DNA from 2 places in the Citricoccus sp. SGAir0253 genome. Region 2 is predicted to be linked to the other one. Evidence: riboswitches for the same ligand, from Rfam matches in the RefSeq annotation. Region 2 holds a riboswitch; the other holds the start of a gene.
The links. A riboswitch is a leader RNA that binds a small molecule or an ion and turns the genes downstream of it on or off. The one in region 2 is predicted to bind thiamine pyrophosphate.

Region 1 (5,480 bases), 1.3 Mb from region 2:
AGCACGAGTCATAGCATCGTGAACTCGGGCCGGGCGCTGGCCCACCGTGACCATCGGTCGCCTCGTGAACCGGCTTCCTCGCCGATGGCGGGCGAGCAGGTGGTGGTCGGCCTGCGCGGCCCCGGACCAGCAGTCGGGTGGGCGGAGGCTGGGTGTGCCCTCACGGGTCGGATGTGGACTCCGGGGCCAGACCCTGGCGGGGTCTGCCTGCAGTGGCGTACCACCATAGGGCCCCGGGTGCCTCGGGCCCGGAGTTCGGGCCGCGGAGCATCCGGTAGCCCTGCCTTGTGTCCTGCCAGAGCTCAGCGCGCACCAGGCGGTCGATGGGGCCGAGCTTGCCCTCGGAGAGCTCCCGGGCGACCGGGTGGCGGATAAGCCCGGTACGGCCATGGGTGGCGGTCCAGCTGCCGGCGCGAATGAACAGGCCCAGGGCCTCCCGCCCCTGAGCTCCGCGGAGCTCGGCGAGCCGGTGCACGTCTGGATGCCAGTCGAAGCTCCCCATCCCTGAACGCTAGGGTCACCGACCTGAGGACACCATCGTTGGCGGCGCGGCACTCCAGACCCGGTTCCGGGACGCAGGCCGGCACTCGGTGCGGTGGCGTCTGAATTCACCGGAAACAGGTATGGGTGGATGTGATGAGTGCCACGTCCGGGCGTGGCGGTGTGGCTAGACTCGCGGGACAGGAACCGCCCTTCTGGGAAGGGCTGAACACGGAGGCGAGCAGCGGATGAGTGGAGCCGAAGACCAGCAGGTGTGGGCGGCCGTGGTGCAGTCCACGGGCTTGTCCATCCCCGAGGCCGGGCGGGAGCCGTTTCAGGCGCTGGCCGGGGACATCCAGGCGCTGATGGGCCAGCTGCGCGGCACCGGCCTGGGGGAGACCCCGCCGGGATTCGCCTTCCATGCCCTGTGACTCCCCCTGTTGAAAGGACCCCGCCGTGGAACCCTATGAGTTGACCCTTGCCCAGTCCTCGGCGGCGATCGCCGCCGGCGAGCTGTCCCCGGTGGAGCTGACCGGGTCCTGCCTGCAGCTCATAGACGCCGCCGAGCCGCACCTGAACGCCATGGTCACCCGCACCGCGGAGGCCGCCCTGGCCCAGGCCGAGGCCGCGCAGGAGCAGATCGCCCGGACCGGCCCGCGCGGTCCCCTGCACGGGATCCCGTATGGGGCCAAGGACCTGTACAACACCCAGGGGGTGCTGACCACCTCCAGCTCGGCGGTGCGGGCCGAGTTCGTGCCCGATCAGGACAGCGCGGCGGTGGCCGCGTTGAACGAGGCCGGGATGGTGCTGTTGGGCAAGACCCACACCCACGAGTTCGCCTTCGGGGGCATCACGCCCACCACCCGCAACCCCTGGGACACCACCCGGGTGCCCGGCGGGTCCAGTGGCGGGTCGGCCGCCGCGGTGGCCGCCGGGTACTTCCCGATCGCGCTGGGCACCGACACGGCCGGGTCGATCCGGATCCCGTCCTCCGTGTGTGGCACGGTCGGGATCAAGCCGACCTACGGGCGCACCTCCCGGTACGGGGTCGCGTCTCTGTCCTGGTCCCTGGACCACGTCGGGCCCATCACCCGAACCGTCGCCGACGCCGCCGTTGTGCTCGGCGCGCTGGCGGGGTACGACCCGCGGGACCCGGCCAGCGTGGACCGGACCGCCGAGGACTTCACGGTGGGGCTCGGCGCCGGGGTGGAGGGCCTGCGCATCGGGGTGCCGCAGAACTACTACACCGACGCGGTCGACCCCGATGTCGCCGCCGCCACCGCCCGGGCGGTAGAGGTGTTCCAGGACGCGGGGGCGATCATCGTCCCGGTCACCGTGCCCTTGAGCGAGCGGTACAAGGCCGCCGAGTGGGCGATCATGCTCGCCGAGGCCAGCGCCTACCACCGAGAGACGATGCGCTCTGACTACGAGCTCTACACCGAGGACGTGCGGGCGTTCCTCGAGGTCGGGGAGACCATCCTGGCCGCCGACTACATCGACGCCCACCGCCACCGTCAGCAGATCAAGACCGCCTGGCAGCAGCTGCTCACCGACGTGGACCTGGTCCTCGCCCCGACCACGCCCATGCCGGCCGTCCCGGCAGACCAGCTCATGTACGAATGGGCCGACGGGACCCGCGAGCACGCCACCGAGGGCTACACCCGGCTCTGCATCCCCGCCAACCTCACGGGCCTGCCGGCGATCTCCGTGCCCAGCGGCTTCACCGACACGGGCCTGCCCCTGGGGGTGCAGCTCATCGGCCGAGCCTTCGAGGAGGCCACCGTGCTGCGCGCGGCCCACCACTTCGAGACCGCAAACGACCACGTCGGGCGCCTCGCTCCCTTTCAGGACGCCACCGCAGGACGGGCCTGACCCACCCACCGCTCCAGGATCAGTGGGGGCCAAGCTCCACCAGTGGTGTCGCCCGCAGGAACACGTGGCTCGGTTCTCGCCGCAGTGTCTCGTGTTGTCGCCGCACGCTGGTCCCCGACAGTCGCGTCTGTACCCATGGTCGGGGCCGTCGTCGAGCGGCCACGGAGGGCCGCCGGTTGGCCATCAGCTCGGCACGTAGACACATGGTGCGTCGCCGCCGGCAGGTCACCTGCTCCGGCCTCCGGACACCGCTCCGGGGCACCCTGTCGAGCGTGGGTGTTGGACCGGAGGGGACCAGCAGTTGGCATCTGGCCAGCCGCTGGGCGACTGCGACGCCCCCGTCGTGAGGGGAGGCTCATCGGCCACGACCCTGGCCGGGCTGGGTGACGCCAGGGGCAGGAGCAAGTACGGGACCGGTGACCGAGGCCGGCGAGGATGAGAAGGCATCGGAAAGTGGACACGGCTGGGGAGGGGACGGGGTGTTAGGGTCGGTGCCGTCCACACGGGTGCCCCACTGCAGGGGCTGAGATCGGGCTGAGGCAGCCTGCGACCGTCGAACCTGTCCGGGTCATGCCGGCGAAGGAAGTAGGAACATTTCCCATGAGTGCATCAGATGCGCACGTCCTTTCGTATGTCCACGATGCCGCGCACGGGCTGGCCGTGCCGGTTACCGAGATCGCCCTGGGGGACTCTCCTGGCGGGGTGCCCAATCCGCCGCTGCGGGTGTACCGGACGGCCGGCCCGGGCAGTGACCCGGTGGTCGGGCTGCCCCCGACGCGTGGATCGTGGATCCGAGGCCGCGATGACGTTGAGGAGTACGCGGGGCGCGAGCGGAACTTGCTCGATGACGGCCGTTCCGCGATCCGGCGTGGCGAGGCCTCCCAGGAGTGGAAGGGCGCCCGCCCGGTGCCGCTGCGCGCCAAGGCCGGCCGGACCGTCACCCAGATGCACTACGCCCGGGGCGGGATCATCACCGAGGAGATGCGCTACGTGGCCCTGCGGGAGAACTGCGACGTCGAACTCGTGCGCTCGGAGGTCGCCGCCGGGCGGGCGATCATCCCGGCCAACATCAACCACCCCGAGTCTGAGCCGATGATCATCGGCAAGGCGTTCCTGGTGAAGATCAACGCGAACATCGGCAACTCCGCGGTCACCAGCTCCATCGCCGAGGAGGTGGACAAGATGCAGTGGGCTACCCGGTGGGGCGCGGACACCGTCATGGACCTGTCCACCGGGGACGACATCCACACCACCCGGGAGTGGATCATCCGCAACTCCCCGGTGCCGATCGGTACCGTGCCGATCTACCAGGCCCTGGAGAAGGTCAACGGTGAGGCCAACGCCTTGACCTGGGAGATCTACCGGGACACCGTGATCGAGCAGTGTGAGCAGGGCGTGGACTACATGACCGTCCACGCCGGGGTGCTGCTGCGCTACGTGCCGCTGACCGCGGACCGGGTCACCGGGATCGTCTCCCGCGGGGGGTCGATCATGGCCGGGTGGTGCCTGGCCCACCACGAGGAGAACTTCCTCTACACCCACTTCGACGAGTTGTGTGAGATCTTCGCCCGCTACGACGTCGCGTTCTCCCTGGGCGACGGGCTGCGCCCCGGCTCGATCGCCGACGCCAACGACGCCGCACAGTTCGCCGAACTCGACACCCTGGCCGAACTCACCGCCCGGGCGTGGGAACACGACGTCCAGGTGATGGTCGAGGGCCCCGGGCACATCCCCCTGCATCTGGTCCGGGAGAACGTGGAGCGCCAGCAGGCGTTGTGCCACGGCGCCCCGTTCTACACCCTGGGCCCCCTCGTGACGGACATCGCCCCGGGCTATGACCACATCACGAGTGCCATCGGGGCCACCGAGATCGCCCGGTACGGCACGGCGATGCTCTGCTACGTGACCCCGAAGGAGCACCTGGGACTGCCGAACAAGGACGACGTGAAGACCGGGGTCATCACCTACAAGATCGCCGCCCATGCCGCGGACCTGGCCAAGGGCCACCCGGGGGCGACCGCGCGGGACGATGCCCTGTCCCGGGCCCGGTTCGAGTTCCGGTGGCGGGACCAGTTCGCCCTGTCCCTGGACCCGGACACCGCTGAGGCCTTCCACGATGAGACGCTGCCGGCCGAACCGGCCAAGACGGCCCACTTCTGCTCCATGTGCGGGCCGAAGTTCTGCTCCATGCGCATCTCCCAAGACATCCGCGACCAGTACGGCAGCGCACAGGCCCAAGAGGCGATCGCCGGCATGCAGGCCAAGTCCGCGCAGTTCCGGGCCGCAGGATCCAAGGTCTACCTCGACGCCCCCGCCGTTCCCAGCGCCTGAGCAGCGCAGCCCCGGCGCCAGCCACGGAGCGAACGGCCCACTGCCGGAACCAGGCCGAACCCCTGGACTGTGCATCAGATGCAACCCACATGATCCGAAAGGGAATCGATGACCGGCTGTGGTCCCACCAGGTTGATGGGTGGGCGCCGCGCGGCCGACGGTGTCGTCGGTTGGTAAGTACACCAGAGGGGTCGGCGGGTGATGGCCGGCCCCTCTGGTGTCCTGCTCTGGATGGCGGTGTGCTATCGAGCGGTGAGGCCCATGTCCATCAGGTCCTGGTCCGCGCGCTGGCCGCGGTCGAGCTGGAGCCAGTCGACGCTCATGTAGTCGGGGTGGGTGAAGGACAGTTTGATCTGATGGGTGCCCTTGTCGAGCCTGTACTGACCGAGATCGGTGACGGTGAAGGCCCGGTTGTGCGTGGTGTTCGGCAGGGCCACCGGGTCGCCGGCACCCTCGCCGGTGTTCACGGTGACGGTCCCGCCGGGCTCGGTATCCGCCGAGTGGCGCAGGCTCAGGTCGTACATGCCCGGCTGGTCGACCTCCACCTCCAGGGTGAAGAACTCGCCCTCACGGACGTACTGGACGATATGCGCCCCGTCGAGGTCACACGCATCCACCGGGGACTCCGGGTTGCGGATGGCCTTGCCCGCAGCGCAGTCATTGCGGTCGTTGCTGTCCGCGTAGTGCGCGGGGTCATCCAGGTAGTCCTCGGCCTGGACCCGGATGCTGGAGGGCTTCATCCCCGCGCGGGTCACGTCGGTGCCCGCGCGCCAGGCGTTGATCATGCGCACGTCGTC
Region 2 (5,480 bases):
CGAGACGACTCTGGCAGCCGCCACACCGCTTCTGACACATGCTCACTATCGACGCGAGGAGATCCTCCCAGCGCTGGGCATTCGCACCTTCGAGAAATCTCCGGACACCGTTCACGTGGCCGGAGTGGCGTGGTCAGAATCGCTGGCAACCGACGCGCTGTTGATCAACCTCAAGAAGTCCGAGCGGGACTTCTCACCGACGACCATGTATCGCGACTACGCCATGAGCCGCGACCGGTTCCACTGGGAGAGCCAGAACGCCACCACTCCCACGTCAACAACGGGGCGGCGGTATGCCACCAAGACGTCCAATGGCACCAACACGCTGCTATTTGTGCGTGAGGCGCCGGACAACGACATCGGCACCGCGCCATTCGTCTGCCTCGGCACGGCAGAGCTGGAATCGTGGAAGGGCGAACGCCCGATGCAGATCACGTGGCGGCTGCATCGCGAGATGCCGGTCGAGGTCTACCGGACGGCCAGCGCGGTCGCCTGACTGGGAGCGTTCCCGTAAGCGGGGGCGCGGTAGGGACGAGTTGGGGAGAGGCCCGGAACAAACCCCCACGCGTCGGCGTTACGTGAACCCGAGAGTTTTCCACCGCGCCCCCGAGGAGCCCCGTGACCTCACCCGTGATCCCGCCCCGCACCATCGGCGTCCTGGGCGCCGGCCGCGTCGGGACGGCCGTGGCCCGGCAGTCGCTCTGGGCCGGGTACGAGGTCTCGATCGCCACCGCCAAGCCGGCCGCGGAGCTCGCGATGATCGCGGACATCATCACCCCCGGCGCCCGCGCCGTGGAGGCGGCGGAGGCCGCGGCAGCGGACCTCGTCGTCCTCGCCGTGCCGATGCACCGGTTCCACACCCTGGACGCCGAGGCCCTGGCCGGGCGCACCGTCGTGGACACCATGAACTACTGGGCGCCCGTCGACGGGCGGATCGCGGCCCTCGAGGCCGACCCGCGCTCCACCTCCGAGGTGGTGCAGGACTTCCTCGCCGCCTCCCGCGTGGTGAAGACGCTGAATCACTTGGGCTACCGGGACCTCGAGGCCCTCGCCCGCCCCGCGGACCACCCGGACCGGCGCGCGCTGGCCCTGGCCGGCGACGACGCGACGGCCCGGGCCGCCGTCGGGGTGTTCCTGGACCGCCTCGGCTACGACCCCGTGGACGCCGGGCCGCTCGCGGCCGGCCGCGCGTTCGAGCCGGACACCACTATCTTCGCCACCTCGCACCCGGCCGACCGGATGCGGGCGCTGCTCCGCGAGACCTGTGCCGTCGCCGTCACCTGACCCTCGGCACCCTTGACGCCCGGCGCCGCTGACACGCGGCACACCTGACGAGCGCGCCCCCAGGGCCCGCCGGCCGCACCGCCCAGCCCGCGCAGCGGCCCGCAGGCACCCGCACCACACGACGAGCCCGCCCGCACCCCACGGTGCGGGCGGGCTCGGCGGTTCCGGCAGGACCTACGCGTCCTCGGTCGCCGGCGGCTTCGGGGCGATGTCCTCCGTGGTGATCGGCATGGACTCCCACGCGGTGGACAGGTCCGTGCCCTTGAGCGCCCGGCGCTCGCCCTCCTCCAGGTCGTCCAGGCGCAGCGCGCGCCAGAACCCGCGGTGGTGCTCGCAGGACAGCAGCGCGGTGAGCATGCCCCGGACCGGCGCGCGGTCGCGGTGGGCGGTGGCCTGGATGTACCGGTGGCCGGTCTGCTCGGCCCGCCAGGCCACGATCTCCGGCCGGCCCAGCACCAGGACCCAGGCGATCAACTCGGAGGGACCGTCCACGGTGGCCGTCAGGTCACCGACGACGTCCAGCTCGCGGCTCAGGCGCATCAGCACGGTGAGCTCGCGGGCATCCTCGGGTGGGTACAACATCGTTCCTCCTTTGCCAGCATGCGTCGTCGCACCCCACGTGTTCCATTGGCGATACCTGTGATTTTCGGCAGCGCCGTCGGGTTGTCAAGGGTCCTCCGGCGGCCTCGTCCCGCCGCCGCTGGGTGACCCGCGACCGTCACGAACGAGCGCGTCACACGGCAGGTGGGCCTACACTTGGCCGCGGACACGGGGTGCGCCACAGGGCGCTGAGATCACACCCGTGGAACCTGATCTAGCTCGTACTAGCGAAGGGATGTCCGCGTGACTTCACTTTCCCCTACCCTCGCGCGCCCCGTTCCCCGGGTGCTCTCCATCGCCGGCACCGATCCGTCCGGCGGCGCCGGCACGGCCGCAGACCTGAAGTCCATCGCCGCGGCCGGTGGCTACGGGATGAGCGTGGTCACCGCGCTCGTCGCCCAGAACACCCACGGCGTGCGGGACCTCCACGTCCCGCCCACCGCCTTCCTGCGCGCCCAGTTGGACGCCGTGGGCGAGGACGTGGCCCTGGACGCGGTGAAGACCGGCATGCTCGGCACCGCCGCGATCATCGCCACGGTGGCCGACTGGCTGGACGCGAACCCGGCGCCCGTGCTCGTGGTGGACCCCGTCATGGTGGCCACGAGCGGGGACCGCCTGCTGGAACCCGAGGCCGAGCAGGCCATGATCGCCTTCTGCCGCCGCGCCACCGTGGTCACCCCCAACATCGACGAGCTCGCCGTGCTCACCGGCGCCCCGCGCGCTGCCACCGAGGACGAGGCCCTCGACCAGGCCGCCCGCTGGGCCGGGGAGACCGGGGTGGCCGTGGCCGTCAAGACCGGGCACCTGGACGGCCGCCGGGTCACCAACACGTGGGTGGGCCCGGACGGCACGCGGATCCCCGTGCCCTCCACCCGCGTGGACACCACGAGCACGCACGGCACCGGCTGCTCGCTGTCCTCCGCCCTGGCCACCCGGCTCGGCCGCGGGGACACCCCGGCCGCCGCGCTGGCCTGGGCCACCGACTGGCTGCACGAGGCCATCGTCCACGGCGCGGCGCTGGGCGTCGGCTCCGGGCACGGGCCCGTGGACCACGGCCACCGTTCCCGCCGGCTCCAGGCCGCCGGGTCCGCCGCCCCCTGGCTGGCGCCCGACGCCGTCCCCCACCTCCTCGAGGCCCCGTCCGACCTGGGTGCCCCGCGGGGCACGGAGGCCGTGCCGGGTACCGAGCCGGGAGGGCCGATCGACCCGGGCGCCGCGCGAGAACGGGGCGCGGCGCCCGCGGACTCCTCGGGTTCCGGGACGTCCTGGGCGGGACCCGGCGCCGCGTCGGCCATGACCCCGGCGTCGGCGACGACCAACGCGGGGGCGCCGGCCGCCGTCGCCCCCGCGGGGGAGTGGACCGCGTCGTTGTGGGCCGCCAGCGCGGACACCACCGCGGCGATCGGTGCGTCCGGCTTCGTCCGGGCGCTCGTGGACGGCAGCCTGTCCGGTCACGCCTTCGACTTCTACCTGGCCCAGGACGCGCTGTACCTCAACGGCTACTCCCGCGCCCTGGCCGCGCTCGCCGCCCGGTGCACCGCGCCGGACGCGCAGGTGTACTGGTCGCAGGCGGCCACCAGCTGTCTCACCGTGGAGGCCGAGCTGCACCGCGGCTGGCTCGGTGACGCCCCCGAGCCCGCCGCCAGCCCGGTGACCCGCGCCTACACGGACTTCCTGCTGGCCACCGCGCTCGGCGAGGACCGGGCCGTGGCCGCCGCCGCCGTGCTGCCGTGCTTCTGGCTCTACGCCCAGGTCGGCGCGGCCCTGCCCGCCGTCCCGGCGGACCACCCGTACGCCACCTGGCTGGACACCTACCGCGACCCCGGGTTCGTCACCGCCACGCAGGCCGCCCTGGCCCACGTGGAGGCCGAGCTCGCCGCCGCCTCCCCGGCCGTGCGGGCCCAGGCGGCCCGCGCGTACCTGGTCGCATGCCGGCACGAGCTGGAGTTCTTCGAGCAGGCCCTGCGCATCGAGCCGGGGGAGCTGCCTGGCCGGTCCGCGGCCACCCGGCCGTCCGCAGGGCCCGCCGCCGAGGCGGCGTCGGACCCGGGGTCCGGTCCGGGAGACGGTCCCGAGCAGGACGCCCACGTCCGCTCCGCCGAGCTCGCCGGGAGCGCCCGGTGAGCGCCGGGAGCACGGCGCCGGCCGCCGTCGGGACCGCCACCGCGACCCAGGCCCCGGCCGAGACCCTGCCGCCGGCGGGCCGCGCCGCCCTGCGCGCCGGGGTGGTGGGCAACTGGATCGACAACATCCACATGTTCCTGCCGCTGACCGCTCTCGCCCCGGCGATGCTCGTGCTGGCCGGACCGGCCGCCGCCGCGTCCACGGGGGCGCTCATCGTCATCGCGATGCTGTTCGGCCGGCCGGTGGGCGGCATCGTCTTCGGTCGCATCGCCGACCGGCTCGGGCGCACGCGCACCACGCGCATCGCGATCGGCGGCACCGCGGCGTGCGCGCTCGCCATCGCCGCGATCCCCACGCACGAGGTGCTCGGGGCCGGGACCATCGCGCTGATCCTGGCGCTGCGGTTCCTGTGCGGGATCTTCGTGGCGGGGGAGTACTCGGCGGCCATCCCGCTGGCCATGGAGTGGTCCGCCCCGCGCCGCCGCGGGCTGGTGAGCGGACTGATCCTGTCCATGGCCCCGTGGGCGCAGGCCACCATCGCGTTCTCCGTGGCCGGGCTGCTCGTGCTGCTCGGCCCGGACGCCTACGCCGCGTGGGGCTGGCGGCTGCTGTTCGTGCTCGGCGCGCTGCTGTCCCTCGGCATGCTCGTCTACTACCGCCGGCAGGTCACCGACGCCCCCGTGTTCCACCGCCGGGCCCGCGCGGCCGCCGCCGCGCCGGCCGCGCCGCGGGCCGGGGTGCGGGACGTGCTCCTCGGCCGCTGGGCGCCGGCGTTCTGGCAGGTGTTCGTCCTGATGACCGGCCTGTGGCTGCTGACCTACAGCACGGTCCTGCTGCTCACCGCGCGCCTGGCCAGCGACACCGGCCTGCCCGCCACCGGGGTCCCGGTGGTCATGGGCATCGCCTCGGTGGCCCAGGCCGTCGTCATGGCCGTGGCCGGGCACCTGTCCACGCGCACCGGCCGGCGCCGCCTGTTCGTGCTGTGGGGGCTGGCCGCCGCCCTGGCCGGGCCGCTCGTGTGGTGGGGCGCCGTCACCTCCACCTCCCTGGCCGCGGCCGCCGTGTGCGCCGCCGTGCTGCAGGTCATCACGGTCTCCGCCTACGGCCCCGTCTCGGCCTACCTCTCCGAGCGGTTCCCCACGGAGGTCCGCTCCACCGGCTACGGCATGGGCTACAGCCTGTCCCTCGTGCTGCCCGCGCTCTACCCGTTCTACCTGCCGGCCGTGGAGGCGGTGCTCGGCCGGCACGGCTCGGTCATGGCGCTCGTGGGCCTCGGCGGGGCGCTCGTGGTGCTCGGCGCCGCCCTCGGCCCGCGCCTGGCGCCCCGGCAGATCGCCGCGGACATCGACGCCGTCGCCGCCGGCATGGTGCCCGGCGCGGGCGGGGACGGCCGATGAGGCCGGGACCGGCCGGCATCGGGACCGCCGGGGCCTCCGTGACGGACCTGGACCTGGCGCGCGTGGCGGACGTGG

Region 1: another riboswitch for thiamine pyrophosphate. It lies ahead of thiC (phosphomethylpyrimidine synthase ThiC); the one in region 2 lies ahead of E7744_RS01280 (bifunctional hydroxymethylpyrimidine kinase/phosphomethylpyrimidine kinase).

What each region holds. Positions count from the first base shown of each region.
Region 1 is NZ_CP039424.1:1,574,824-1,580,303, forward strand. It holds gene E7744_RS06995 (hypothetical protein) at 729-911, shown strand; gene E7744_RS07000 (amidase) at 937-2,352, shown strand; TPP riboswitch at 2,845-2,954, shown strand; gene thiC (phosphomethylpyrimidine synthase ThiC) at 2,953-4,683, shown strand; gene E7744_RS07010 (glycerophosphodiester phosphodiesterase family protein) at 4,926-5,480, opposite strand, start outside.
Region 2 is NZ_CP039424.1:268,019-273,498, forward strand. It holds gene E7744_RS01265 (DUF3427 domain-containing protein) at 1-496, shown strand, start outside; gene E7744_RS01270 (NADPH-dependent F420 reductase) at 619-1,284, shown strand; gene E7744_RS01275 (hypothetical protein) at 1,459-1,866, opposite strand; TPP riboswitch at 2,044-2,137, shown strand; gene E7744_RS01280 (bifunctional hydroxymethylpyrimidine kinase/phosphomethylpyrimidine kinase) at 2,128-4,008, shown strand; gene E7744_RS01285 (MFS transporter) at 4,005-5,405, shown strand; gene thiM (hydroxyethylthiazole kinase) at 5,402-5,480, shown strand, end outside.